DNA from 2 places in the Faecalibacterium butyricigenerans genome. Region 2 is predicted to be linked to the other one. Evidence: riboswitches for the same ligand, from Rfam matches in the RefSeq annotation. Region 2 holds a riboswitch; the other holds the start of a gene.
What was found. Region 2 has a riboswitch for thiamine pyrophosphate ahead of thiT (energy-coupled thiamine transporter ThiT). Riboswitches for the same ligand answer to the same signal wherever they lie in the genome.

Region 1: it holds a riboswitch for thiamine pyrophosphate, as region 2 does, so the genes downstream of both, LKD23_RS06605 (YkoF family thiamine/hydroxymethylpyrimidine-binding protein) here and thiT (energy-coupled thiamine transporter ThiT) in region 2, are expected to answer to the same signal.

Annotation. Positions count from the first base shown of each region.
Region 1 covers NZ_JAJEQL010000012.1:61,211-70,351, forward strand. The annotation lists partial or broken gene LKD23_RS06580 (GDP-mannose 4,6-dehydratase) at 1-324, shown strand, start outside; gene LKD23_RS06585 (PPC domain-containing DNA-binding protein) at 302-754, shown strand; gene LKD23_RS06590 (GNAT family N-acetyltransferase) at 835-1,305, shown strand; gene LKD23_RS06595 (AAC(3) family N-acetyltransferase) at 1,379-2,185, shown strand; gene LKD23_RS06600 (TraX family protein) at 2,222-2,992, shown strand; TPP riboswitch at 3,123-3,221, shown strand; gene LKD23_RS06605 (YkoF family thiamine/hydroxymethylpyrimidine-binding protein) at 3,316-3,960, shown strand; gene LKD23_RS06610 (ECF transporter S component) at 3,962-4,561, shown strand; gene LKD23_RS06615 (ABC transporter ATP-binding protein) at 4,565-6,076, shown strand; gene LKD23_RS06620 (energy-coupling factor transporter transmembrane component T family protein) at 6,077-6,817, shown strand; gene LKD23_RS06625 (hypothetical protein) at 6,997-7,206, opposite strand; gene LKD23_RS06630 (PfkB family carbohydrate kinase) at 7,392-8,225, shown strand; gene LKD23_RS06635 (tRNA (cytidine(34)-2'-O)-methyltransferase) at 8,236-8,742, shown strand; gene LKD23_RS06640 (DegV family protein) at 8,733-9,141, shown strand, end outside.
Region 2 covers NZ_JAJEQL010000004.1:73,864-94,028, reverse strand. The annotation lists gene LKD23_RS02890 (peptide ABC transporter substrate-binding protein) at 1-646, shown strand, start outside; gene LKD23_RS02885 (ABC transporter substrate-binding protein) at 1,076-3,103, shown strand; gene LKD23_RS02880 (ABC transporter permease) at 3,131-4,081, shown strand; gene LKD23_RS02875 (ABC transporter permease) at 4,081-5,022, shown strand; gene LKD23_RS02870 (ABC transporter ATP-binding protein) at 5,047-6,102, shown strand; gene LKD23_RS02865 (ATP-binding cassette domain-containing protein) at 6,095-7,036, shown strand; gene LKD23_RS02860 (CinA family protein) at 7,170-8,084, opposite strand; gene LKD23_RS02855 (competence/damage-inducible protein A) at 8,102-9,427, opposite strand; gene thiI (tRNA uracil 4-sulfurtransferase ThiI) at 9,431-10,630, opposite strand; gene LKD23_RS02845 (cysteine desulfurase family protein) at 10,788-11,939, opposite strand; gene LKD23_RS02840 (hypothetical protein) at 12,078-12,365, opposite strand; gene LKD23_RS02835 (GDSL-type esterase/lipase family protein) at 12,534-13,421, shown strand; tRNA gene LKD23_RS02830 (tRNA-Ala) at 13,615-13,690, opposite strand; gene thiT (energy-coupled thiamine transporter ThiT) at 13,830-14,402, opposite strand; TPP riboswitch at 14,488-14,588, opposite strand; gene LKD23_RS02820 (sporulation transcriptional regulator SpoIIID) at 14,697-14,948, shown strand; gene sigG (RNA polymerase sporulation sigma factor SigG) at 14,984-15,751, opposite strand; gene LKD23_RS02810 (sigma-70 family RNA polymerase sigma factor) at 16,074-16,793, opposite strand; gene LKD23_RS02805 (sigma-E processing peptidase SpoIIGA) at 16,801-17,634, opposite strand; tRNA gene LKD23_RS02800 (tRNA-Asn) at 18,001-18,074, shown strand; gene LKD23_RS02795 (hypothetical protein) at 18,718-19,116, shown strand; gene LKD23_RS02790 (peptidase domain-containing ABC transporter) at 19,554-20,165, shown strand, end outside.

The DNA of each region.
Region 1 (9,141 bases), on a different contig from region 2:
GGTGTAGCTGGTTTTATCGGTTCTAACCTTGCAAAGAGACTGCTCTCCACGGTGGAGGGTGTCAAGGTTGTGGGTCTGGACAACATGAACCACTATTATGATGTGCGCCTGAAGGAAGCACGTTTGAACGAATTGGAGCAGTTTGACAATTTCAGCTTCGTAAAAGGTAATCTGGCAGACAAGGCTGTGATCGAATCTATCTTTGAGCAGTATAAGCCGGAAATCGTAGTGAACCTCGGTGCGCAGGCGGGTGTCCGCTATTCCATTACGAACCCTGATGCCTATGTGGAAGCAAACTTGATTGGCTTCTATAACATTCTGGAAACGCTTTGGCAGTAAGATCATTGTCCGCATCGATAAGGACGAGGAAATCCTTGAAAAAGTAAAGGAGCTTGCGCTGAAGGAAAACATCCGCCTCGCCGCCGTTCAGGCACTAGGGGCTACCAACAGCTTTACGGTGGGCGTGTACAATGTGGCGGAAAAGAGATACTACGCCAACACCTTCAGCGGCAGCTTTGAGATCGTTTCTCTGACCGGCACCATCAACACCATGAACGGTGAATTTTACACCCACCTGCATATGAGCGCCGGGAACGACAAGGGCGAGGTGTTCGGCGGACATCTGAACCGGGCAGTGGTCAGCGCCACCTGCGAGATGGTGGTCGATGTTCTGGACGGAACGGTAGACCGTGCGTATGACCCTGTTACCGGGCTGAACCTGTTCCAATTCCAGTCTGATAAAGAGAATGTTTGAGGATAAGCTGCCGGTGGATGCCGACATAGGAACCACCGCGGAAAACGGGCAGCTTTGAAAAAGCTTTGAGGAAAAGTGAAATGAAGATTCGGAAAGCAGAGGAAAAAGATATTCCAAGACTCCTTGCCCTGCTGGGGCAGGTATTGCAGATCCATGCAGAGATCCGCCCGGATATTTTTATTCCCGACACCACCAAATACACCGTCTGTGAACTGGAAGAGCTTCTGAAGCAGGAGGAGAAACCCATCTACGTTGCCGTAGACGAGGATGATGTGTGCAGAGGCTATGCCTTCTGTCAGATGCAGGAGCAGCCTTTTTCCACCAACATGGTGCCCTTCAAGTCGTTGTTTATTGATGACCTTTGCGTTGACCGGCAGGCACGGGGGCAGCACATCGGAGAAAGTCTGTTTGAATATGTGAAGCAGCAGGCAAAAGAACTGGGCTGCTATGAAGTGACCCTGAACGTCTGGGCAGGAAACACCCCGGCAGAGCACTTCTACGAAAAGATGGGCATGAAAACAAAGGAACGGCAGATGGAGTACATCCTGTGAATCGGGTGAGAGCGATGACGCTCTGATCGGGTACTATTTTTGAAAAACCGCGATGTGAAAAAGGAGAAACCGCATGACATACACAAAACAGACCCTCCAGCAGGATCTTGCTGCCATGGGGCTGACTGGCACTGAGACCATTCTCATCCACTCCTCCATGAAGTCCATTGGTGCTGTCGAGGGCGGTGCAGACACGGTTCTGGACGCGCTGATGGAGTTCTTTGCGGAGGGTCTGCTGTTGCTGCCCACCCACACATGGCAGTCCATCGATCAGGACCACCCGGTGTTCGATGTCCGCCGCAGTCCCTGCTGCGTGGGCATCCTGCCGGAACTGTTCCGGCAGCGGCCCGGGGTAGTGCGTTCTCTTCATCCTACGCACAGCATCGCGGCCTGCGGCAGGGGCGCAGCAGAATATCTGGCAGGGGAACTGGAAAACAACACCCCCTGCACCCCCGGTGGCTGCTACGACCGTCTGCGGGCGGTCGGTGGAAAGATCCTGCTGCTGGGCGTCAGCCATGCCCGGAACACCTTCCTTCACAGCGTGGAGGAGGTGCTGAACGTCCCCAACCGGCTTACCGACAAGCCCTTGCAGCTCACTGTGGTGGATGAAGCCGGGGCAGAGCACACCGTTTATATGCGCCGCCACTACAATGCGCAGCAGCCCCACATCTCGGAGGATTTCGTCAAGCTGGAGCAGGCGTATCTGGACTGTGGCGCAGCGAAAAACACAAAATTTGGCGACGCGGCGTGCATCTTGTGCGACGCGAACGAGCTTTTTCGAGTGACGCGGCACATCCTTGCCCCTGCCCCGGAGGCGTTTGTCACCGAGCCGGTGATCCCGGCGCAGCGCTGGAAGGAGCTGTGCACGGAAACACGATAAGAGACAGAATCCCGACAAGAGAAAGAGGAAAACAGAATGCAGACATACAGCCGCAGACCCTCTGCTGTCAGCCGCTTTGAGCTTAGCGCAGCAGCACTTCATATCATTGCCATGGCACTGATGCTGATGGATCACCTCTGGGCGACCCTTCTGCCGGCGCAGGACTGGCTGACCTGTGCCGGGCGGCTGGCGTTTCCCATCTTTGCGTTTATGGCGGTAGAAGGCTACTTTTACACCCGAAACCTGAAGCGTTATGCCCTGCGGCTGCTGCTGTTTGCACTGCTTTCGGAAGTGCCCTTTGACCTGATGTATGGCGGGACATGGTTCTACCCGGTGCACCAGAACGTGATCTGGACGCTGCTGCTGGGGCTTTTGGGTGTGCATCTGATGGAAACGGTGCGCAAAAAGCAAAAGCTCTGGGTCTCACTGCCGGTGTGTGCCGTAGTAGTGGCAGCAGGAGCGCTGCTGGGAACACTGGGTATGACGGATTACTACGGCGCTGGCGTGCTGACTGTGTTCGCCTTCTACCTCTTCCGGGGCCGGAAATGGTGGTGCCTGCTGGGACAGGCGTTGACCCTGTACTGGATCAATGTGGAGCTTCTGGGCGGGTTGATGTACCCCATCCGGCTGTTCGGCATGGAGTTTGAGCTTTGCCAGCAGGGGTTTGCGCTGCTGGCGCTGGTGCCCATCTGGCTGTATCGCGGGCGGCAGGGCTGCCACAGCAAACCATTCCAGTATGCCTGCTATGCCTTTTACCCTGTGCACATGCTGGTGCTTGTGCTGGCGCTGAATTTCGTGAATCGATAGACATCGCCAGAAGCCCATGAACGTCTCCATGATCACAGTGGAAGCCGCCACCCTTCACCAAAGTGCAACAAATATTTGACATTTCTGCACGGCTGCGGTATGCTATGCAGTGGCAATAAAAAGAGAATCATCAGAATGCTGGAGGGGCCTTATGCTGAGAGGGTTCACACCCGACTCCCTGCACCTGATCCGGATAATACCGGCGTAGGAAATGCATTTCTGCTGCTTGATACAGTGGGCCGTTTGACTCGCTGGCAAGGGGGATGCTTTCCGGACGAAAAGCATCCCTTTTATTTTGCACAAACAAAAAAGAAGGAAAGACTATGAAAACTGAAAACTGCTGTACCGGCTGCAACCGTCCGGACCTGCCCTGGGCAGGCCGTGGCACGGAACTGCCCATTGCAGGCTGCCGCTTTACCCTGTACCCGATGTCGGATAAATACATCGAGATCATTCTGGGCGCGCTGGAAAAGACGGACACCTCCGCCGTGTGGAGCGAGACGGATGCCCTTTCGACGGTCTACCGCGGCAAGCTGCCCTATGTGGCAGACGCTGTACAGGCCCTGTTCCTGAACGCTTACCGCCCCGGCGTCCACATGGCGCTGGAAGGACAGTTCTCCAAGGGCTGCCCGGGGGACGTGTCCGGGGATACAGTACTGAATCGTGAGGGCGAAGCCCCCAATGCAGAGCTGGTGAAGGACATCCACTTCCCGGTCCACTGCAAGCTGGCTCTGTATCCGCTGGGCGATGCCCAGTATATCGACGAGATCGCCAAGGTGTGGTATATGGCACAGGAGGAGGGCCTGAACCCCAAGACCATTCACTACGCTACCCGCATTGACGGCGACGTGCAGGATGTGTTCACCTACCTGACCCATGTGTGTGAGCGGATGGAGAATGCCCCGGCAGTCCACCACTATGTCCTGCACTTTACCATGAACTGCAACAGCCCGACGGAGGAAAACTAAAATGAATACGAAGAATTGGAAACTGAAAGATGTTCTGTTGATCGCCATCAGCGCCGTGTTGTTTGGCGTGGTCTACCTTGGCTGCACCTACATCGGCGGCGTCCTGTACGGGATGCTGACCCCGTTCGGCATGGCCTCTCTGGGCTATGAGCCGTTCTATGGCATCTACTTCATGGCAGGCGCATTCGGTATCTATGTCATGCGCAAGCCCGGCACCGGCCTCATCGCGGAGCTGCTGGCGGCTGTGCTGGAATGCCTGTACGGCAACTATTTCGGACCCATCATCATCCTGTCCGGTCTGGTGCAGGGCCTTGGCTTTGAGCTTATCATTGCGCTGAAACGCTACAAAAAGTTTGACCGGTTGACCATGATCCAAGGCGCAGTCATCTGCTCTGTCCTCACCCTGATCTACAACCTGTTCATCAGCGGCTACAGCAAGATCGCGGTTCCCGTGCTGGCCATCATGCTGGTGGTGCGGATCATCAGCGCCATCGTCTTTGATGGCTTCATCACCCCGATGCTGGCCGATGGCCTCGTCAAGGCAGGTGTCCTGAAGGGCTATGCTGTGGCACAGGGGCAGGACATGGATCTGGAGGACTAAGGAATGTCGGCTGATCTCGCGCTGGAGCTGGAAGATGTCGTGTTCCGCTATCAGGAAAAAGGCAGGCGCAACATTCTGGATCATACCAGCCTGACCATTCCGGCTGGGACGCTTACGGTCCTGATGGGCGGCAGCGGCTGCGGAAAAAGCACGCTGGCTGCGGTGGCCGCAGGACTCTACCCTGAGAACGGCGGCTTTTTGGAAAGCGGCATCATCCGGCTGTACGGGCAGGATCTAAAGACGCTGGACCCCCAGAAGCGCGCCGCCTACCTGACGGTGCTGTTCCAGAATCCCGACTTGCAGTTCTGCATGAATACCCTGCGGGAGGAGATGCGCTTCTGTCTGGAAAACATCTGTATCCCTGCCGGGAAGATGGATGAACGAATCGAACAGGCCGCCGCAGAGCTTGGCATCGCGCCGCTGCTGGATCAGCCCCTTTCGACCCTGTCCGGCGGCGAAAAACAGAAAGCGGCTCTCTCCTGCCTCTATGTCATGGAGAGCCGCTGCATCCTGCTGGACGAAAGCTTTGCAAATCTGGACCACGAGGCGGCGATCCAGCTGCTGGAGATGCTGCTCAGAATGAAAGCCTCCGGCCGGACCATTCTGGCCATCGACCATAGGGCAGACCTCTGGCTGGAGGCTGCGGATGAGATCATCCTGCTGGAAGAGGGCGGCAGAGTGGCCGCCCGGAGCATCAACTGCAAGAATCTGCCGGAGCACCGCGCGGATTTTGAGCGGCTTGGCCTGTTTTACCCGGGTTCCCGGTCGGAACGGACTGTGGCCCGCCCGGCAGAGGGCAAACCGCTGCTGCAGTTCCGGGGAGTCAGCATCCGCAAGGGGCTGCCCACCCGGCGCAAGTGGGGCCGACCGGTGTACGATGCTCCCTTTTTGGTGCAGAATACGGATGCGGATTTCCCGGCGGGCTGTATGACCGCTGTTCTTGGCCCCAGTGGCACCGGAAAGACCACCACGTTTCTCTCGGTGCTCAGGCAGCACCCCTACACGGGACAGATCTTGTTTCAGGGGCGGGACATTGAAAAAATGAAGCTTAAAGAGCTGTATCGCCATATTGGCATCGTTTTCCAGAACCCTGCGAACCAATTCGTCACCCAGAATGTGGAGGACGAGGTCTGTGTGGGGCTGCGACTCTGGGAGCCGGGCCTCTCTGACGAAGCCTGCCGCCAGCGTGCCGAGGAATTGCTGGACCGCTACGGCCTGAAACGGCAGCGGCGCTATTCGCCCTATATGCTCAGTCAGGGCCAGCAGCGGCGGCTGGCTGTCCTCTCGGTGTTGGCAGGCGGACAGGAGCTGCTCTTACTGGATGAACCTACCTATGGTCAGGATTCCCGCTCGGTGAACGCGATCATGGAGCATCTGCGGGAGAAAGTGGAGCAGGAGGGACTGACGGTAATCTTCATCACCCACGATACCGAGCTGGCTGCGGCTTGGGCCGATAAAATCTACCGGCTGGAAGACACCATGCTGGTGGAAAAAACCGCCGGGGAGGTGCTGTAAATGCTGGAACGCTGGAATCCTACCGTAAAAGCATTTACGGTGCTGGTCTGTGTCATTCTGCTCTCATTCGAGTATCTGGTCAGCCTGAACCTGCTGGTACTGGCCGTCTGCCTGTTGCTGTTGGTGTTCTGCTCCCGGGTAAGCCTGAAAAAGATCGGTGTCATCCTGCTTCCTGCCTGCGTCGCGGCATTTGGCTTGTTTGTAATGGGCCTTTACTATGCCCGGGGCGGCAGCACGCAGATCGTAGATATGAGCAGTCTGTCGGCCATGCCTTACAGCGTGCGTGCGGCAATGTCCCAGAACCTGTATACGGCGCTGCAGCTGGCGACCCGTCTGCTGGCCTATGCGGGGCTGGGCATCCTGTTCGCGCTTTCCACCGAGGGCGATTTCTTTATTGCGAGCCTGCTCCACCAGTGCCACCTCCCGCCTAAGTTTGCCTATGGCATCTTGGCGGCGTTCCACCTGATGCCGGGAATGGCACGGGAGTATGCGCAGGTGCGCACAGCTTTTGCGGTGCGTGGTCTGAAAATGGGGCCGCTCTCCATGAAGCCGGTCTTCACGATGCTGGTCAACAGCGTCCGATGGTCGGAGTCCATCGCCATGGCCATGGAGTCCAAGGGCTTCTGCGGGGAGGCACCGCGTACCTACTATACAGTGCCCCGGGTGCACTGGTACGACTTGGCCATTGCCGCGCTTATGGTGGGCGGCGTGGTGCTTGGAATGCTGTTTCTAAATCTCTGAGGTGGGTTTCCATCATAATAAGGAAGCCGCCGAGAAGGTGGAGGCAGAGATCTCCAAGAGCGCGGAAGCATACCTGAAATAAAATCGGCGGTACGGCGCAAAGCCTTCTGCCCCGACAGACAGCAGCACCCCGGCCTCCCTTAAAAAGGGAAAGCCGGGGTGCTGTTGTATCGGCCCGGTCAGCCGTCCATCCGGCGCTCGACGAAATCATCCACCATCTTGTCCAGCTGGCTCACGGCGTGCTCGGCGCCCTTCGCCAGCTTGCGGGCGGTGCGGCGCATCTGGCGCTGGCTGGTGTTGGTGGCCATGACGCCGGCAGCACCCAGTGCGGCCCCGGCGGCCATGCCGAGCAGGAGCGGGGCGGTGGAGCTTGCGTGTTCGTTTTTCATGGGAGAAACTCCTTTCGAATCGGAAATTTTGGGCGGTGAGGCTAGTATTTCCACCAAAGGATTCACTATACGCTTTTTTTGTGCAGGAAAATGTGGTATACTGTATCATATTCTGATAAACTGGGCTGGCTGTGGGCTGGCCCGGCTTATGGGAAAAGGCATATCCTGCGAAGGAGGTTTCTTTTTTGCTGAAGATAACAGAACCGAAAAAAGTTCTCTGTATCCACGACCTTTCCGGCGTGGGGCGCTGTAGTCTGGCGGTCATCCTGCCGGTGCTCAGCGTCATGGGCATCCAGCCGGTGGCCCTGCCCACGGTGATGCTCTCCACCCACACCGGCGGCTTTGGCGCTCCGGCTCGTCTGGACGGCTGCGCCTACGGGGAGGCCGCGCTGGAGCACTACCGGGAGCTGGGGCTGAGCTTTGACTGCATTTACACCGGCTACCTCGGGGGCGAGGCGCAGGCCGCGCTGGCCGAGAAAGCCTTCGACCTCTGGCCCTCGGCCTACAAGGTGGTAGACCCCGTGATGGGGGATAACGGCAGGGCCTACACCACCGTCACCCCGGCCTTCATCGACCGGATGCGGCAGCTCTGCCGCCGGGCCGACCTTATCCTGCCCAACGCCACCGAGGCCGGGCTGCTGCTGGAAAAGCCCCTGCCCGACCCGCTGGACGAGGCGGGCGCACAGGCGCTGGCCGACGAGCTGGCGGCGGCGCTGGCCCCTAACGTGGTGGTCACGGGCTTACAGCTGGACAAGTACATTGCCTGCGCCGGTGCGGGCCGCGAACGCTTCGTGGTCAAAAAGCTGCACATCGCCCGCAATTTCCCCGGCACGGGCGACCTCTACGGCGCGGTGCTCATCGGCTCGCTGATTCAGGGCAACGCCCTGAGCGCGGCGGCAGACAATGCAGCGGAATTTGTGGCGCTGGCCATCCAGAAGACGCCCTATGACCAGGACACCCGCTTCGGCGTCTGGTTCGAGCCTCTGCTGCCCCGGCTGTGCCCGCTGCGGGAAGAGTGAGGCGGCGGATATGAGCAAAAAACCGACCCTGAACATCGTGCTGGTGGAGCCGCGCATCCCGCAGAACACCGGCAACGTGGCCCGCACCTGCGCCTGCACGGCCTGCCGCCTCCATCTGGTGGGGCCGATGGGCTTTGCCATCGACGACCGGAAGCTCAAGCACGCCGGGCTGGACTACTGGCACTATCTGGACATCAGCTATTATGATGGTCTGGACGACTTCTTCGCCCGGAACGCCGGGCCGTTCTACTACTTTACGACCAAAGCGCCCCAGCGCTACACCGACGTCGCCTACCCGGACGGGGCCTACCTCGTGTTTGGCCGGGAGGACGCCGGGCTGCCGGAAGCGCTGCTGGCAGCCAATCAGGAGCACTGCATCCGGATGCCCATGCGGGACACCTGCCGCAGCCTGAACCTGTCCAACAGCGTCGCTGTGGGTGTGTACGAGGTGCTGCGCCAGTGGGATTTTCCGGAGCTGCTGGACCACGGCCATCTGCGAGATTATGAATGGAAATGAGGGATACTATGAGCAAAATTGCGATTCTGACCGACTCCTCCTGCGACATCCCGCAGGAGCTGGCCGAAAAATACGGCATCGACATCATGGGCTTCCATATCCTGCTGGACGACGAGGATATTGTGGAGCGCGAGAAATACACCCCCGAGGAGTTCTACGACAAGATGCGGGCCGCTAAGGGCATCCCCTCCACGGCTGCCATCACCCCCATCCAGTTCTGTGAGAAGTACTGCCAGTATGTGGACGAGGGCTACACCGACGTCATCCATGTGCCCATCAACCGCTCCGGCTCCTCCACCTACAACAACGCCGTCATGGCGCAGGGGATGCTGCGGGAGGAGCGCCCGGAGCACCACCTGAACATCCACCTGCTGGACCCCCACACCTACTCGATGGTGT
Region 2 (20,165 bases):
GCTTTCCGCCGTCGGCGTCACCTTCCCGGTGAAAGTCCCCTTCTTCTTCGTGGCCGGCAACACCGTCCAGCAGGACAACGCCACCGTCCTCAAGCAGTGCTTCACCGACAGCTTCGGCGACGACTTCATCCAGCTGGAGCTTGGCACCTACGTCTCCAGCCTCGCCAAGGAGGTCCGCATCCCCAAGCTCCACGGCTTCGTCATCAACGGCTGGGGCGCAGACTTCGGCGACCCCATCAACTTCGTGGGGCAGGAGATCCTGCATGACTCCAACGCCTACTATGCCGTCAACTACTCCAACATCCCCCTCGTGGCGGAGAACCCCGCCGATTACCAGAAGGAGCTGGTAGAGGAGTTCGAGCAGTTCACCGACCTCGTCAACGCCGCCAACGCCATCGTGGACGACACCGATGCCCGCTACGAGGCTTTCGCAAAGGCCGAGGCCTACATGATCAACAACTCGCTGGCCGTCCCCTGCTACTATGACGTCCACTGGTGCCTCACCCATGTCAACGAGTACACCAAGATCAACGCCATGTTCGGCCCCTGCAACTACAAGTACATCAACTGGGAGACCAGCGAGGACGCCTACACCACGGCCCAGTACGAGGAGTTCGCCAAGGCATTCGACGCAGCAAAAGCTTAACTTTTTCTGAACTTTTTCCCTGCCGGGATCTCCTGTCCCCGGCCTATATCCCACACAGCGGGAGCTGTTCTCATCTCGAGAACAGCTCCCGCTGTTTTGTTTTTTGGCCGCTTTGTCTTATTTTCGTCACCCTTCATTGCGGTAAAGTAAATTTATTTCATGTGTATACGGCGTATTCCTTTCTTTTAGAAGAAAAAGCGATTTCCATTCCATTGACAACCATTTATTTCGATGGTACAATATATGTCGTGTTAAGGATTTTACGGGAGGAGCACAGGCACAGACAGAGGGGTCTGTTTCTGCGCTCTTTTGTATTCTCTGGCAATACAGGGAGGGCAGATGATCTCGTAAAAGAGTGGGAAATCGGCAGGGCACTGTACCCTGCGCCATAGAGCCGAGACACGAAAGAATAATTGGGAGGAAAACACAATGAACGCAAATTTTGAGTCTCATTCCATCAGCCGCCGCAGCTTCCTCAAGGCTTCCGGCGTCGTGGGCGCTGCAAGCATCCTGGCCGCTTGCGGTGGTTCTTCCAGCAGCACTGCTGCCAGCACCTCCGGTGCCGCCTCCGGCGCAGCCGCACCCGCAGCCGACGCCATCACCGATTACGTCTCCTTCGAGACCTCTAACCGTGAGCTGGAGACTTGGAACTTCCTGTACAGCCAGTCCGCTTCCGACCTGAACGTCACCACCAACTGCTGGGACGGCCTGCTGAGCTTCGACTGCTACGGCAAGGCAGTGCCCGCCATCGCATCCAGCTGGGAGCACAACGAGGACTCCACCGTCTGGACCTTCCACCTGCGCGACAATGTCGATTGGTGCGACGTCAACGGCGAGGTCAAGTCTCACCTGACCTCCAAGGACTTCCTCGTGGGCTTCGAGTGGGTCCTGAACGCCCTCAAGAACGAGGCCTTCAACACCTCCATGCCCTCTGAGACCGTCGTGGGCGCTGCCGAGTACTACGACCTGACCAAGGACAAGGGCGACGCTGCTGCTGACATGACCTACGAGGATATGCTGGCTGCTGGTGTCGGCGTCGAGGCACCGGACGACTACACTCTGGTCTTCACCTGCAAGACCCCCTGCCCCTACTTCGACACTGTTGCAGCATACAACAGCTTCTACCCCGCCTCTGAGGACCTCATCAAGGAGCTGGGCATCGATGGCTTCCGCTCCTGCGATTACTCCACCATGTGGTACAATGGTCCGTACCTCATCGAGGAGTACATCCAGCAGAACACCAAGAGCTTCATCCCCAACCCCAACTACTACGCTGCAGACGACTGCACCCGTTTCGAGCATCACACCATCACCATGATCCCCGACCTGTCCTTGGGCCTGCAGCTGTACGAGAACGGCGAGGTCGATAACATCGACCTGACCGAGTCCAACCTGACCACCATCACTTCCGACCCCAACAACGAGCACAACAAGTTCCTGTGCGAGAAGCGCCCCACCAAGTACAGCTTCCAGATGCACCTGAACTTCCAGCGCAAGGATGAGAACGGCAATCTGGACGAGAACTGGAACAAGGCTGTTTCCAACCGCGCGTTCCGTCAGTGCTTCTACAAGGGCCTCAACCTCATCAACTACTACGCCCGCACCAACAAGATCAACCCCCTGAAGTGCGAGAACGACTACTACACCATGCCCGGCGTCTGCTACAACACCAAGGGTGAGGAGTACACCACTCTGGTCGCCAAGGAGATGGGCTTCGACACTGAGAAGTACGATGGCGAGACCATGATCCGCCACCGCGACAACGGCGGCGACATCGCTGACCTGAAGAAGCAGGCCATGGAAGAGCTGAGCGCCATCGGCGTCACCTTCCCCGTCCACTGCTACCACTACATCAAGAGCGGCGACACCAATGCTCTGGATACCGCCACCGTCCTGAAGCAGTGCTTCTCCGAGAGCTTCGGCGATGACTTCGTCGTGCTGGACATCGGCACCTACGTCTCTTCCCTCTACAAGGAAGTCCGTAACGTCCAGCTGCACTCCATCCTGCAGAACGGCTGGGGCGCTGACTTCGGTGACCCCGTCAACTTCCTGGGTCAGGAAGTCCTGAGCGACGACAACGCTTACTACGCTCAGACCACCTCCTGGATCGCAGCCGTCGAGGCCGACCCGAAGGATTACCAGAAGGACCTGCTGGCTGATTACCAGGAGTTCACTGATCTGGTCACCGAGGCAAAGGCTATCGTCACCGATACCGATGCACGCTATGCCGCATTCGCAAAGGCTGAGGCTTCCATGCTGAACAACGCACTGTGCATCCCCTGCCTGTACGAGGTGTTCTGGTGCCTGACCCATGTCAACGAGTACACCAAGATCAACGCCATGTACGGTCCCTGCAACTACAAGGCCGTCAACTGGGAGACCCGTCAGGGCGACGGCTACACCACCGAGGAGTACGAGGCTTTCTCCGCTGCTTTCGATGCAGCAACCAAAGCCTGATGATTATTTTATAAAGGTTTGGTTATCATGTTAAAATACACCGTCAAGCGGCTGGCTCAGTCGCTCGTCACGATCTTATTGATCGCAACCATCGTCTTTCTGCTGATGCGCTGCCTGCCTACGGACTACTACTTCACGGAAGAACAGCTCATGAAGTTTACCGAAGAGCAGAAGTACGCTGCACTGGAAGCCGCCGGTCTGACCGACCCCATCGGCACCCAGCTGCTGCACTTCTACAACGACCTGCTCCATCTGGACTTCGGCACGTCCCGCCGCATCCAGAACGGTGCCTCCGTCGTGAAGGTCATCGGCAAGAAGTTTGGCGTCTCCATGCGCCTCGGCCTGATCTCTGCCGGCATCTCGCTGGTGGTGGGCGTTCTGCTGGGCATCCTGCAGACCGCCTTCAAGGACAAGGTCTTTGACTGGATCGGCACTGCCTACACCGTTTTCGTCAACGCGGTGCCCTCTCTGGTCTCCTATTCGCTGGTGCTGGTGTTCGGCTCCAAATATCTGGGTTTCCCCACGCTGTACTCGACCCGCAACGTCGGCCCGTCCAGCGTGCTGCCCATCGTCTGCTTGTCGCTGGCTTCTATCGCAGGCTATGCCCTGTGGACCCGCCGCTACATGGTGGATGAGCTGACCCGCGACTATATCAAGCTGGCTCGCGTCAAGGGCCTCAGCTCCAGCGAGATCATGTTCAAGCACGTCCTGCGCAACGCCATGGTCCCCATGGTGCAGTATATCCCCCAGTCCATCCTGCTGACGGTGGGCGGCTCTCTGCTGATGGAGCGGTTCTTCTCCGTCCCCGGCATGGGCCCCCTGCTGACCGACGCCATCCAGCGCTATGACCTGAACGTCGTGCAGACGCTGGTCATCCTCTATGCTGTGCTGGGCATCGTGGGTGTTTTTATGGGCGACGTGCTGATGATGCTCGTTGACCCGCGCATTACTCTGACCGGAAAGGAGGCCGCACGCTGATGGCAAAAGCATCGGATTTTGAGGGCAAGAAGCAGGACGAACTGTTCTACTTCGTCGAGTACTCTCCGGAGGAAGCCGAGCGTGTCGGCTACTCCAACTACAGCTACTGGGGTTCTGTCGTCCAGAACTTCCTCAAGCACAAGGCTGCTGTCGTCTGCCTGTTCCTGTTCCTGTTCCTCGTGGTCTTCTCCTTCATCGCACTGGCCATCGGCAAGTACGATTATCAGACGCTGGTGACGGATTCCTCTCTGGCGTTCCAGAAGCCCAACGGTGAATACTGGTTCGGCACCGACAACCTCGGCCGCGACTACTGGTGTCAGGTGTGGTACGCCACGCAGGTGTCCATCCGTCTGGCCCTCATCGTCGCCGTGGGCGAGAGCATCCTCGGCGTCATCATCGGCCTGATCTGGGGCTATGTCCGTGAGCTGGACCGCTTCTTCACGGAGCTGTACAACCTCATCGACAATGTGCCCTACATCATCTACATGACCCTGATCGCACTGGTCGTCGGCCAGAGCTTCACCATCATGGCCGTCTCGATGATCGCCATCGGCTGGCTGGTCATGGCCCGCCGCGTCCGCAACATGGTGTTCATGTTCCGCGACCGCGAGTACAACCTCGCGTCCCGCTGCCTTGGCACCCCGCTGTGGCGCGTCCTGACCAAGAACATCCTGCCGTATCTGGTCTCCGTCATCATCCTGCGCATGGCGCTGAGCATCCCCGCCACCATCAACCTCGAGTCCACCCTGTCCTATCTGGGCATCGGTCTGGGCATCGAGACCCCGTCGCTGGGCCTCATCCTGAGCAAGGTGCGCGGCTTCTTCCTCGACTACCCCTACCTGCTGGTCTTCCCCGCATCCATCGTGTCCATCATCTCCATTTCCTTCTATATCATGGGCAACGCTTTCTCGGATGCTGCTGACCCGCGCAACCACGTTTAACAGATGGGAGAGAAAATCACAAAAATGGATAGACAACCGATCATCTCTGCCAAAGACGTGGAGATCACCTTTAGCCTGCGCGGCAAAAAGCTGAACGCGATCCGCAAGTGCTCGCTGGACCTGTACGACGGCGAGACACTGGCCATCGTGGGCGAGTCCGGCTCGGGCAAGTCCGTATTCACCAAGACCTTCGTGGGTATGCTGGATGTCAACGGTAAGATCACCGGCGGCTCCATCCTGTACGAGGGCCGCGACATGACCAAGTTCACCGAGAAGGACTGGCTGGGCGTGCGCGGCAAGAAGATCGCCATGGTCATGCAGGACCCGATGACCAGCCTGAACCCGCTGAAGAAAATCGGCAAGCAGATCCAGGAGAGCATCGAGCATCATCAGGGCCTGAAGGGCGAGGCCGCCAAGAAGGCCGCCATCGAGATGCTGGCCAAGGTCGGCATCCCCGACCCGGAGCGCCGCTACGAGCAGTATCCTCATGAGTTCTCCGGCGGTATGCGTCAGCGCGTGGTCATCGCCATCGCTGCTGCCTGCCGTCCGCAGGTGCTCATCTGCGACGAGCCGACCACCGCTCTGGACGTGACCATTCAGGCACAGATCCTGCAGCTCATCCGCGACCTGCAGAAAGAGCTGGGCATGTCGGTCATCTACATCACCCATGACTTGGGTGTTGTGGCCAACGTGGCCGACCGCGTGGCCGTCATGTACGCCGGCCAGATCGTCGAGTACGGCACCGTGGAAGAGATCTTCTACGATGCATGGCATCCCTACACTTGGGCGCTGCTGCAGGCTCTGCCTCAGCTGGGCACCAAGGGCGAGGCTCTGCCCACCATCGACGGCACGCCGCCGAACCTGTTCAATGAGATCAAGGGTGACGCATTTGCGCCCCGCAACAAGCACGCGCTGGCCATCGACTTCGTGGCAGAACCTCCGTTCTTTCAGGTGTCCGAGACCCACGCGGCAAAGACCTGGTATCTGGACCCGCGCGCTCCCAAGATCGAGCGTCCGCACTCCATCCAGAACCTGCGTGAAAAAATGGGAAAGATGGGAGGTTCCAACTTAAATGGCTGAACGCGAAAAGCTGATTGAGCTGAAAGACCTTCAGATCACCTTTGGCTCCGGCAAAAAGAAGTTCGTGGCCGTGGACCACGTCAATTTTGACATCTACAAGGGCGAGACCTTCTCGCTGGTCGGCGAGTCCGGCTCCGGCAAGACCACCATTGGCCGTGCCATCTGCCGCATCAACCCGACCTCGGGCGGCGACATCTTCTTCAAGGGCCAGAAGATCAACGGCAAGATCCCCAAGGAGCTGGACCGCGAGGTCATCCGCAAGGTGCAGATGATCTTTCAGGACCCCATGGCCTCTCTGAACGAGCGCGCCAAGGTCGAGTACATCGTGGCGGAGGGTCTGCTGAACCACCACCTGTACAAAGATCAGGATGACCTGCACGAAAAGGTCATGAACGCTCTGCACGAGGTCGGTCTGCTGCCGGAGTTTGCCTCCCGCTTCCCCCATGAGTTCTCGGGCGGCCAGCGCCAGCGCATCGGCATCGCCCGTGCGCTGGTCATGGAGCCGGAGTTCATCGTGGCCGACGAGCCGATCTCCGCACTGGACGTCTCCATCCGTGCACAGGTGCTGAACCTGCTGAACAGCATGAAGAAGTCCCGCGGTCTGACTTACCTGTTCATCGCGCACGACCTGTCGGTCGTCCGGTTCATCTCTGACCGCATCGCCGTCATCAGCAAGGGCCGCATCGTGGAGCTTGCAGAGGCTGAAGAGCTGTTCCTCCATCCCCTGCACCCCTACACCAAGGCTCTGCTGAGCGCCGTCCCCATCCCCGACCCGGGTCTGGAAAAGAAGAAGAAGCTTCTGGTCTACGACCCCTCCTGCCACGATTACAGCGTGGACAAGCCGGTCTGGGAAGAGATCGCAAACGGCCACTTCGTCTATGGCAACCAGAAGGAGCTGGAAGGCTACCGCAAGGAATACCAGAGCCAGCTCTAAGCACTGTCACTTGACTGTATTTTAACACAAATGCCCCGCCGCATTGGGAATCTCCCTTTTGCGGCGGGGTTTTGTGCTGTAGAAAAACGAGGCCGCCTCCCGACTCTGCGCCGGGAAGCGGCCTCCTTGTGTTTTATATCAGTCTTGCGCCGGGCTTCGGCTCGTGGGCCTGCCAGAGGGTGATCCACTCGGGCAGGTGCAGGGCCTTCAGCCGCTCCGGAAGGGCGGCAAGGTCGCCGCCGGTGAGATACCACCCACCGCCCAGAGCCGCCAGCGCCAGCAGCAAGAGCACCGCCAGCAGGACGCGGAGGGGGTGCTTCTTCTTTTGTGGCGGGGTTTCGGCGTGGTTCTGGGCGGCCTGTCCGGCGGGGAGGAAGCCTGTCCCCTCTGCCTGCGGCAGACCGGCGGCGGCGCGGCGTATCATGTCCAGCAGCCAAAGCGCGGCGTTGTCCGCTGCGGGGACCGTGCGGAGCCAGCAGCCCTTTTTCGCACTGAGCACCAGAACATGGTCGCTCTCCCGCTCCGCGCAGGCCACAGCCAGCTCTGTGCCCACGATGCGGCGGGCCGCCTGCGCCCGGGCAAGGGCCAGACGGACAGGTTCGGGCTTGTCCCCCTCCCCGCCGAGCTTGGCCCGGGCACGCTTTTCGATCTGGGGGCCGGTCTTGGCGTCGGCGTAGCTCATGGTGCCGAAGTCGTAGACCTTCTCCGCGCCGGACACCTTCTCGAGCCGGGCTTCCAGCAGAGCACCGGCGGCGGCATCGCCGCAGGCCAGCAGCCGGTCATGGGCTTCCAGCGCCTGCACGGCGGCAGCCGCCAGACTGGTATCCCCTGCCCCATACACATCTGCACCGAAGCTGCTGCGCAGGCTCTGGGCCGCTTTTTTCAGCCCAGAGGGCGTATCTGCATGGACAGCCAGCAGCGTCTCTGCGCCCCGGCACTTCCACTGGGCCTCTGCCCTCCACTGGGGCGCAAACCGCGCCACCGCAGCTGCCAGCCGTCCCTGCGGCGCACCGTACAGGCGCAGCACACAGCGGGTCTCCTCTGCCAAATCCCATCAACCCCTTATTATGATGTTTCCCGGACGAAAGCCCTGTCCAGCGCGGCCAGCGCCGCGTCGTCCGACTGCCGGGCGGCGGTGAGGGCCTGCGTCCCTTCGGGGACTTTGCCCTGCGCCAGTCGCAGACCCAGCTCCAGTGCCGCCTGTGCGGCCCGGGCACGCACCAGCGCACGGTCGGGCCGGGAGACGAAGAGCTTTTTGACATAGGCCACGCCATCCCGGGCAGCGCCGAGATAGACGGTGCCCACGGGGCGGACCTCATCGCCGCCGGTCGGGCCGGCCACGCCGGTGACGCTCAGGGCGATGTCGGCCCCCGAGGCCGCTGCCGCGCCCAGTGCCATCTGTGCCGCCACGGGAGCGGACACGACGTTGTATTTCCCGATGACCGCCGGGTCTACACCCACGAGTTTGGTCTTGGCCTGCTCCCAGTAGGTCACGAAGCCATAGCCGAACACCTCGCTGGAGCCGGACACGGAGGTCAGCCGCTGGGCGATGAGTCCGCCGGTGCAGCTCTCAGCGGTGGAGATGGTCAGCCCCTTTTCCTTCAGGGTATCCACCACCGTCTCTTCCAGCCCGGCCACATCCTCATCATACACCGCATCGCCCAGCGTATCATAGAACTTTTTGGCATATGCGCGGCACATTTTTTCGCCGTCCTCGTCGGAGCGGGCGCGGGCCGTGATCCGGATCTCGCACTCGCCGGTCTTGCAGTAGATGGCGGCGGTGGGATTCGGGTTTTCCAGCAGGTCACGGACTCTATACTCGATGTCGCTCTCGCCGCCCAGCACCCGGAGAGTGACGGAGTGGAGGGTGCAGTTCTGGCGCTCCATCAGCAGGGGGCGGACGCTCTCAGTCCACATGGCTTTCATCTCGTGGGGCACGCCGGGCATGAGGACAGCACAGCGGCCATCCTGCTCGAACCATGCACCGGGCGCAGTCCCATGGTTGTTGATGATCTTATGGCCCCTGACTGGCACCATCGCCTGCTTGCGGTTGTTGGGGGTCGTCTCACGGCCGGTGCGGGCAAAGTAGCCGGTGATCTTCTCCCACTCGGACGCATCGAAGACCAGCTCGTCGCCGAAGCAGGCGGCGACGGTCTCTTTGGTCAGGTCGTCCGCCGTGGGGCCGAGGCCGCCGGTGAAGACCAGCAGGTCGCAGCGGCTCTTGGCCTCGTTGACGAAGTCGGCCAGACGGTCATGGTTGTCGCCGATGGTGCTCTCCCGCTGGACGGTGATGCCCAAATCGGCCAGCTCCCGGCTGAGGTACTGCGCGTTGGTGTTGAGGATATTGCCGAGAAGAAGCTCGGTGCCCACACTGATGATCTCTGCTGTCATGGCTCAGCCCTCGAATTCCACGTTGTCGGTGATGCGCAGACGGATGCGCTCGGTGGCCTCGGCAGCTTCGGCTTCCAGCTGGGCCAGACCGGGCATCCCGGCCTCGGCCTCAAGGATCTCTTCCAGCTCGGGGCGGATCTTCGGGTGCGGCGGGGTGAAGATGGTGCAGCAGTCCTCGTAGGGCAGGATGCTCGTCTCAAAGGTATTGATGTGGCGGGCCGTCTCGACGATCTCAGTCTTGTCCATGCCGATCAGGGGGCGGAGGATAGGCAGGTCCTGCGCGGCATCGGTGCACTGCAGGGCCTTGACGGTCTGGCTGGCCACCTGTGCAAGGCTCTCGCCGGTGACGAGGGCCTCACAGCCCTGCTTCTTGGCGATGATGTTGGCAATGCGCATCATGCTGCGGCGCATCAGGACGGTGAAGAGGACGTCCGGAGCGTTGTCGCGGATGTACTCCTGCGGCTTGGTGTAGGGCACCACAAAGAGGTTGGTGCTGCCGGTATAGGGGGTGATCCGCTGGGCCAGCGCCTTGACTTTCAGTTTTGCACGCTCCGAAGTATACGGAGGGGACGCAAAATGGATGTGGTCGAGGCCGAGACCGCGCTTTGCCATCCGGTACGCCGCCACCGGGCTGTCGATGCCGCCGGAGAGCATATTGAGGGCGCGGCCGGAGGTGCCCACCGGCAGGCCGCCCTCACCCTGTATTTTCGGGCCGTGGATATACGCGCCGTAATCGCGGATCTCCACGATGACCTTGAACTGCGGGTTCTTGACGTCCACCCGCAGGTAGTTGTGCTTGCCCAGCAGGTAAGCGCCCAGCTCCCGCATCAGCTCAGGGCTGGTCATGGGGAAAGTCTTGTCCGAGCGGCGGGCCTCCACCTTGAAGGTCTTGATGCCATGGAGACTGTCGCCCAGATAGTCCTCGGCGGTCTGGCAGATGGTGTCAAAGTCCTTCTCGCAGACCACGGCGCGGCTGAGCGCGGCGAGACCGAACACCTTGCTCACCCGCTCAAAGGCGAGGTCCATGTCGATGTCGTCCTCCTCCGGCTCCATGTAGAAGGTGGACTGGGTGCAGTAGACGCGGAACCTGCCCACCGTCTTGAGGCGGTAGCGCAGGATCTTCATCATCGTCGATTCGAACTGGTTGCGGTTGAGGCCCTTCAGGGACATCTCGCCCTGATAGCCCATAATGACTTCTCGCATAGTAGTTACTCCTGATATTATGTTGTGCGTTCGTCGGTGTTCCGGGAGTTTCTCCGAGGACCGTCCGCTGGGGTGGGACCCTGTTGCCGAAGGCAATAGGGCGGGTGATGGAATGGCCCGATTCGTGTCCGAGGAGAAAGCTCCCGGAACGCGCCCCTTACTTTCTGATTCTCTGCAAATGCTTCATGCCGTCCTCAAAGCGCTCGAGGAAGGCATCCACATCCTCCGGGGTGTTGTCGGCACAGAAGGACACTCGGATGGCCGTATCAATGGCCAGCGGGTCACGGCCCATCGCCGCCAGCGTGTGGCTGGGCTGTCCCCTGCCGCAGGCGCTGGCCGACGAGACATAGATCTGCTTCTCCGACAGCCACGCCAGCATGGTCTCGCTCTTGATGCAGTTCTCACTGAAGTTCAGCACCTCAGGCACCGCCCCCGCCGGGCTGTTGATCTCCACCTCCGGGAAGATGGAAAGGCCGGCGCGCAGACGGTCGTTGAGGGCACGCATGGCCTTATCGCGGCTCCGGATGCTGCCCGCAAGGCGGGTGGCTGCTGCGGCGAGGCCCATCGCATAGGGCAGGTTCTCGGTGCCGGGGCGGAGGCCGCGCTCCTGCTCGCCGCCGAGGTAAGGCGGCTGGAACGCCTGCACCAGCCGGTCGCTCAGATAGAGGGCACCGACGCCCTTGGGCGCATGGATCTTGTGGCCGCTGACCGCCATCGTGTCGATGTTGTCCAGCTTGATGGGCACCCGCATCCACGCCTGCACCGCGTCCACATGGACGATGGTGCGGCTGTTGCGGCGCTTGACCTCCGCGGCCAGACGCTCCACATCGTTGCGGGTGCCGATCTCGTTGTTGACCATCATGCAGGCCACGAGGATGGTGTTCTTGTCCACCGCTTCCAGCATCCTGCCCATGTCCAGCGTGCCGTCAGGCTGCGGGGCCACCACGGTGACGTGATAGCCCTGCGCGGCCAGACGCTCCAGCGGGCGCTGGACGCTGGGGTGCTCGAAGCCCGACACCACGATGCCCTTGCCGAAGGTGCGGGTCTGGGCCGCGCCCAGAAGAGCCAGATTGTTGCCCTCGCTGCCGCAGGAGGTGAAGTACAGCTCCTTCGACTTGCAGCCCAGCGTGCGGGCCACAGCGGCGCGGGCCGCGTTCAGGGCCTCTTCGCTCCGCGCTCCCGGGGCGTAGAGGCTGGACGGATTGGCCCAGTGCTCCCGCATGGCCTTGTCTATCACGTCTGCCACCTCGGGAGCGACGATGGTGGTGGCGGCGTTGTCCAGATAATGCAGTTCTGGATTTTGCAGCATAATTTCATTCCTGCCTTTTGTGCATAAAATATCAGATTAAGTATACCACAAAGTTCCGCAGAACGCAAAATATTCGTGCAGCAAAAAAGGGGCCGCCCCCTTGCGGGGCAGCCCCTTTCAGCAGCTTGCGATTTGGGTTCAGACGTTCTCGTTTGCCTTCTGCAGCCAGATGCTGCCGATGTCCAGCGCATTGTACAGGCCGTTCTTGGTGGTCTGACGGGCCACGCGGGCCTCACGGGGCTTGGATTCATCGGTAGAGAGCAGCTGCAGATGGACCTTGTCTGCCACATCCACGCCGCCCACCGTCTTGGTGGACTGGATCTGCAGATAAAGCACATACGGGTCGGTCATACAGCCATAATACAGCTCATTGTCCTTGCGGACGAGGGGCTTGCCTTTATAAGTCAATTTCGGAGTAAATGGCATCGTGAAAGCCTCCCTATCATATTTGATTCACTTTAGTATATCATATTTAGAATAGGAAACGCAAGGGCAGGCCCCCTGAATATGGGAATTTTTCCTCACGGGTTGCACGGGCCGGAGCGGTGCTGTATAATAGGGGTGAAAGCTATCGTTCCGCCACAGGAGGACATTATGGCAGATTATCAGGAATATCGCCGCCGCATCCTTCACCGGCGCTGGCGCAGGGTGTTCATCACCGCCGCGCTGCTCATCCTTTTGGTGCTTCTGGCCGCTGTGGGCATCCTCTGGAAGCGTCTCCACCGTGAGCCGTCCCCCAATGCCGCCCAGCAAGGCCCCACCATCCTGCAGCAGGAGCTGACCGGCAGCGAGTGGAACACCATCAGCTACACTCCGGCCCGCCGCCTCAACGTCCAGACCCTCGACAACGGCATGACCGCGATGGATTTCCGCCTTGCAGCCCAGACCGCCAGCCCCGCCGTGGAGCGGAGCAGCTTTTCGGACGTCAGCTTCTTGGGCGACAGCCTGACGCAGGGGATGCAGATGTACGACACCGGCCTGCCCAACGCCCATTTCTGCGCCTACAAGGGTGTCGGCCCCAACGCCGTTGTCAACAACACCACCTGCCGCCGGGCCGACGGCGAAAAGGAGATCCCGATGGAGGCGCTGGCCTCCCAGCAGCCCCGGGCGCTCTACATCCTGCTGGGCACCAATGTGCTCACCGCCGACAACGACTATTCCAGCTTCCTCACCTACTACCGGCTGATGCTGGACATGATCTCGCAGGCGCTGCCCAACACGAAGATCTACGTCCAGTCCATCACCCCCGTCCGGCCCGAAGTGAGCCAGAAGTCCCCCGGCCTCTACAAACAGCGCCTGTGTGAGATCAACGACGCCCTCTCGGCCATCGCACTGGAAAAGGGCTGCACCTTCCTGAACCTCTGGGAGGCGCTGGCCGACGAGAACGGCGACCTGATCGCCGAATACGCCCAGCCGGACGGTTACCATCTGCTGCCCGCCGGGTATGACGCATGGGTGGAGTACCTCTGCACCCACACCTGACCGAACCATAAACATAAATGAGAGATGCTGCCCCCAGAGCTTTCCGAGGCTTTGCTTTGCCCGGTCTGCTCCGGGGCAGCATATTTTTTTCGGGGTGTCACTGGGCCGAAAACACTGCAGGCAAAGCAATGCAGTCCCCATCGGCTTCAGCAAAAAGAAAAGCACCGTACTTCCTGCGAAGTACAGTGCTTTTTGGTGGAGAATAGCGGGATCGAACCGCTGACCTCTTGCATGCCATGCAAGCGCTCTCCCAGCTGAGCTAATCCCCCAGAGCTGGTGTGTCGTCCCTGACGACGTGGTTTATTATACCAGTCAAAAGAGCAGTTGTCAACATCTTTTTTCAAAATCGTGCAAAAAAATCCCGCCGGGGCTTTTCAGGCTCCGGCGGGACTCTTATTCTGGTATCATTCAGGCCTTAGCGTACTGGCGGTCGAAGATCTGGGGGGCCGCCTTGATGAGCAGCACAGCACCCACCACGGTCAGGAGAGTCTCCGGCAGCATGTAGCTGGCATTGTACCCGAGGCTGTAGGTCCATGCGCTCAGGCCCTCATTCAGGTTGCCCCAGACGAGGACGCCGGACAAAAAGCTGCACATAAAGCGCAGGAAGCCTGCAACAGCCGTACCGACGGCCACGCCGACCATCCGGTTCTTGAAGGGGCGGGCAAAGAACTCTGCCGTGCCCAGAGCCATGAACGCCACCAGATAGTCCAGCAGGATCTCGCCGAGGAAGTAGAGGAAGGTGGGCGTTGGGGGTGCCCAAAAGCCCAGAAGCATCTGCAGGCAGCCGTTCACCAGACCGGTGAACAGACCCCACTTGACGCCGTGGCGGAAGGAGACGAGCACAAAGGGCAGCATACTCAGCAGAGTGACGCTGCCGCCGTTGGGCATGGTGAAAATTTTGATGTTGGACAGCACGGTGCCGATGGCGATCATCAGCGCGCACTCCACCAGCACCCGGGTCTTGGAGTAAGATTTCGACATAAGGATTCCTCTTCTCATAACAATAGTACACAAAAACAAAATGCGCCTGCTTTTCTGGCAGGCGCACGGGCTGTTTGTGAAAATCGGGACCTTTCCGCAAACTACCTACGCCGGCATTACCCGGATCAGGTTCAAGGGTCTCTGCCCACAGCAGATCTCAGCCTCACGGCGCCCCTGTTTTCATGTCCGCTTTCAGTATAGCCGCTCTGCGTCAAAAGTCAAGCCCCCGGCAGCATATCGAGCCAGCCGGACACATATTCTGGAACAAGCACATTTTGGCGGGAGGGAGCAGTCATGAAAGGTGATCCGGAACAGAGGGCGCTGCTGCTGGGAGAGTACATCGTGGAGCATGGAGCCACCGTGCGGGCGGCGGCGCGGGCCTTCGGGTGCAGCAAATCCACCGTCCACAAGGACGTGTCGGTGCGGCTGCGGACGGTAGGGCCGGAGCTGTTCCGGCAGGTGCAGATGGTGCTGGCCCGGAACAAAGCCGAGCGCCACCTGCGGGGTGGCGCGGCCACCCGGGAGAAATACCACAAGCCCCGATAACAAGAGCGGCGGTGCACTGTGTACCGCCGCTTTTGTCATGTCTGCTGGTGGAACTGCTCCAGTGCCGCCTTTTCCAGACGGCTCACCTGCGCCTGACTGATGCCGATCTCCTGCGCCACCTCCATCTGCGTCTTACCCTTGAGATACCGCAGCTCCATGATACGCTTCTCCCGCGGGGTGAGGCCCGCCACAGTCTGGCGGAACTGCAGCCCGCTGATCCAGCTGTCCTCGCCGTCGGGGTCGCGCACCTGATCGATGACGTAGACGGCATCCCCGCCGTCGGCGTAGACCGGCTCCTCGAGGCTCAACGGCTCCACCACCGATTCCAGCGCCGCCGACACCTCCCGGCGGGGCAGGCCGGTCTTCTGGGCGATCTCCTCCACGGTCGGCTCACGGCCCAGCTGCTTTTCCAGCTCCTCGCGGGACTGCATGGCCCGGTAGGCCGTGTCCCGGAGGCTGCGGCTCACCCGCAGGGCGTTGTTGTCCCGCAGGAATCGCCGTATCTCGCCGATGATCATCGGCACACCGTAGGTGGAGAACCGCACCTGCTGGGCCGGGTCGAAGTTGTCGATGGCCTTGATGAGGCCGATGCACCCCACCTGAAAGAGGTCGTCCATATTCTCGCCCCGCTGCGAAAAGCGCTGCACGACGCTGAGCACCAGCCGCAGGTTGCCCTCGATCATGCTTTGACGAGCCGCCTTGTCCCCTGCCCGCGCCCGGGTGAGCAGATCGCGCTTCTCCTGCTCGGACAGGATCGGCAGCTCGGCGGTGTTCACACCGCACAGTTCCACCTTGTTGTACATCCTCTCTAGCCTCCGGTGTCTTAGTTTCACCGGAAGTATGGCCGCAGGGGCGGGGCGGCATTCATTCCAAATTTAGGAGGATAACCTCTCCGTCAGCGCTGACGCGCTGCCACCTCTCCTACCGAGGAGAGGCCTTGGCATACCGGAAAGTTTTCCCTCTTCGCCAGAGGCTCCCCTCGGTAGGGGCAACAACGACGACCGCTGCCAGTGGCAGAAACAGGGAGTCGTTGTTGGGGCAGCGGCCAGCAGGATGCAAGCGACAGCGAAGCAGACGCTGAGAGCCGCAACCCGGCCTTGTCGAGCGAATGCGAGACTGAGAGGTTTACTCCCCCAGCTGTTCCCTCAGCTGCCGTATGATGCGCTTTTCCAGCCGGGAGATGTAGCTCTGGCTGATGCCGATGGCATCGGCCACCTCCTTCTGGGTCCGCTCCACGCCGTCCAGCAGGCCGAAGCGCAGCTCCATGATCTGCCGCTCCCGGGGCGAGAGCTGCTCCACCGAGCGGCGGAGGCTGGCCCGCTCGGCGTCCTGCTCAAGGCGCTGGCCCACCTGATTCTCCTCGCTGCTCAGCACGTCCGACAGCAGCAGCTCGTTGCCGTCGCCGTCGATGTTCAGCGGCTCGTCGATGCTGGCCTCCTGCCGACGGTTGGAGCTTTTGCGCAGGTACATCAGGATCTCGTTGCCGATGCAGCGGCTGGCGTAGGTGGCCAGCTTGATGCTCCGCTCCGGGGTGAAGGTGTTCACGGCCTTGATGAGGCCGATCGTCCCGATGGACACCATATCCTCCGAGGGGACGCCGCTGCCCTCATACTTCTTGGCAAGGTAGACCACCAGCCGCAGATTGTGGGTGATCAGCGCATCCCGGGCGGCGGGGTCGCCGTCGGCCATCCGGGCCAGAAGGGCTTTTTCCTCCTCCGGGGTCAGGGGCGGGGGCAGCCCCGGCCCGCCGCTGAGGTAGTGCGCGCCGCCCGTCCAGCTGAGTCTGGCCCAAAGGCCCTGCAAAAACTTTACAAATCGTTGAAACACAGGCAGATTTCCTCCCATCGTATCCTCATTTCCCCAACAGCGACGCCATCTCCGCGCTGACGAGGGCCGTCCAGCCGCCCTGCGGGGGCGGCGTATCGCAGAAGGCCGCATAGATGCCCTCCTGCGTCCTGCCGCCGCAGGAAAGCGCAGCGGGCAGGGCGGGCAGCAGACAGTGGCCCGCGACGGTCTGGCAGGGCACGAACCGCACGCCCCATTCCGGCCTCGGCTCTCCCCCGCCGCCCGCGAGGCAGCGTTCCAGATAGGTTTGCAGCGCCTCGGGCAGACGCACCGCCCCCAGCCGCACCAACACCACGGCCCGGCCCGAAAGCGGCTCCTGTACGTGGAAACCGGTGTCGCAGAGGGCTTTCAGCTCCACGCTCTGCCCCGCCACACGGAGCCGGGCCTCGAAGCAGGCCGAGCCACTGCGTCCCAGAAGGTGCATCACCCCCTGCACCCCGCCGCAGACCCCCGCCGTGGACGCCAGCAGCAGCCCCGGCGACACCGGCAGGTAGAAGCTGAGGTTGTTGCAGGCCGCGCCGGGCAGGAACAGCGCCCCCGTAAGGGTCAGGTTGAGCAGGATGAACCATGCCGTCAGCCGGGCGGTGTTCCGCACGCCCTGCCAGCCGTAGGCCGCAGCCACGCAGAGGGCGGCAGTCGTACCTTTATAAGTAAGGGCCAGCGGCCACGGCGCGGTGGGGGCCAAAAGGACCAGCGACGACACCGCCGCCGTCCCCGCGCCGCCCACCAGCCGCAGCGGCGAACAGCACGCCCCGCACAGCAGCCCCGCCGCCAGCAGGAACGCCGCCCCCACCACGAAATTCACCAAAAGCAGCACGTCCAGATAGATGACCGTCCGCACAAGCCCCACCCCCCTCTCTCTATGGTAGCAGAGCGGGAGGGGGAAAAGAGTCGGGAGGGGGGACAAAGCCTCTCCCTTTGGGAGAGGTGTCACCGCAGGTGACGGAGAGGGCAAGCCCATGGCGATAGAGCTGCAGGCACAGCGATAGGCAGGCTCTTTGTCAGAGGGATGTTATCACCGCGCAGCAGTTTCGCTGTGAGCGTCCTTGCCCTCTCAGGCGCTTCGCGCCAGCTCTCCCAAGGGGAGAGCCTTACAGGAGCACTACAAAACCAATAAGTGTGCAAAAAATCACAAAAACCCCTTGCAAACTCTCCCGAGATGCGGTATAATACTTCTCGCGGCAAGGCCGCAGAGAAATGAATATCTGCCTCTTTAGCTCAGTCGGTTAGAGCACCTGACTGTTAATCAGGGTGTCGCCTGTTCGAGTCAGGCAAGAGGCGCTTTTGCGGCGGGGAGCTTTCCCTGCCGCTTTTTGTTTGCCAGCCCGTCAAGCTCGTTCTCTTAGGGCAGCTCTTCCTTTGTCCAACCTCTCAGTCTCGCATTTGCTCGCCAGCTCCCCTAGTAGGGGAGCCTCTGGCGAAGAGGCAAAGCTTTCCGGTATGCCAAGGCCTCCCCTCGGTAGGGGAGGTGGCATTGCGAAGCAATGACGGAGAGGTTTCCCTCTCTCGTGTAACCAAACTGTAGCCTTTTTCACATTATTTTCAAAAATTAAGGGTAAATTAAAAAAAGTCCTCTTGAAGAAATGGCGTATTTGTGTTACACTACATCCAAGCTGTAATGGATTTTTTGGAGATTCTGGCGTTTTTGCCCCAGCCGAGCGGCTGTGAGGGGCAGGCGGCAGCGTACTTTCCATGCATTTTTTCTACTTTTTCCCTGTTTTGGCTGTTTTCTTGGCCGTTTGGCCTTGTGGCAGATGGGGAAGTATGGTAAAATGTAGTAGAGGTGTCTCCAAAAAAGGCACTACAGCCCACTTAACTCGTGATGTTGCCGAGTGCGCACTCGGTTACATAGGTTTTCCCGGTTGCGCAACCGGGAGGAGACCGATCATATTCGTTTTTTTTCATTTGAAGGGAGTAATTCATTATGATGATGCCTGCAAACTTCTCTGCTGTCAATGCAGAGGTCGTCTACGGCGGCGCTGTGGCTGATTACCTGCCCAACGCTTGGACTGCTGAGAGCGTGAAGCGTTTCAACAGCAATGTTATCACCCTGATCAGCAACAGCTTCACCGGTATGCTGCTGAATGCTACTCTGGGCACCATGTTCGGTGGCAACTGGGGCGAGGACAAGATCTTCGGCGACGACGGTGCCCTCTCCGCTCTGTACAAGGTCGGCCATGTTGCTACTGGTGACGACCAGAACTTCGGCAACAAGATCATGACCACTCTGGGTCTGGCTTCTGTTGTCTACACTCTGGGCATGAAGGATGCTGCTGTCCTGACTGTCAAGAAGGTTGCTAAGATTGATGGCACTGTCCTCTAATTCTTTTAGCATTCTAAGCAATCTGTAAAAAAAGCGCGGCGGACTTTCGCGGTTCGCCGCGCTTTTGTGCATTTCTTTTGTTACCAAACTGAGAATTTTTTCACATTTTTTTCAAAAATTAAGGGTTTATTAAAAATTGTCCTCTTGAACAAGCCGACAGAATGTGTTATACTATGCCCAAGGTTCAGGAGATGATACGTCAAAATACCCTCTCCGGGCCGACCAAAATGATCAAAGGGTAGGCGCTCCCTTCTTTTGATAGCAGCTGCTCTCTGCTCCGCTTGGCCGCAGGGCGGGGCGAGGCAGAGAGCTGTATGCTGCTTTTATCAAGAAGTGTGTAAGGCGCAGCAGTCAGAAGCCCTTTCTTCTTCGCCAAACCGTCCGTCCGCCAGCTGGCGCAGGGGCGTTTTGAGATAGAAACCAAAAAGGAAGCATCTATGCGTTATACCTACGTCCGGCAGCACGACACTACCGACTGCGCTGCCGCCTGTCTCGCAATGGTGTGCCTCCATTACAAAAAGGAGATCACCATCACCCGCCTGCGGGACATGATGGGTACGGACCTGAAAGGCACAAACCTGACCGGTCTGCAGAAGGCCGCGGAGGAGCTGGGGTTCAGCACCGCCGCCGTCCGCGTAGACCGCGAAAATTTCCTCAGTGAGTTTTCCGTCCCCTGCATCGCGCAGGTCATCACCGACGAGGGCCTCGCCCACTTCGTGACCGTCTTCAAAAAGACGACCATCAAGGACGACGGCGAGCGTCGGCGGCACGTCCTCAAGGAAGAGGAAGCACGAAAAAAATGCGCCGACGAGGGGAAGAAGTTCAAGTGTCGGGATTACGTCATCATCGGCGACCCGGCAAAAGAGCTGAAGAAGATCTCCCTCGATGAGTTCTACAAGAACTTTACCGGCGTCCTGCTCCTGCTGACCCCCACCTCGGAGTTCAAGGCAGGCAAGCAGGAGCATGGCAGTATGGTCAAGCGTTTCCTCGACCTGCTGCTTCCCCAGAAAAAGCTATTCTTCTACGCCATCCTCAGCTCGGTCATCATG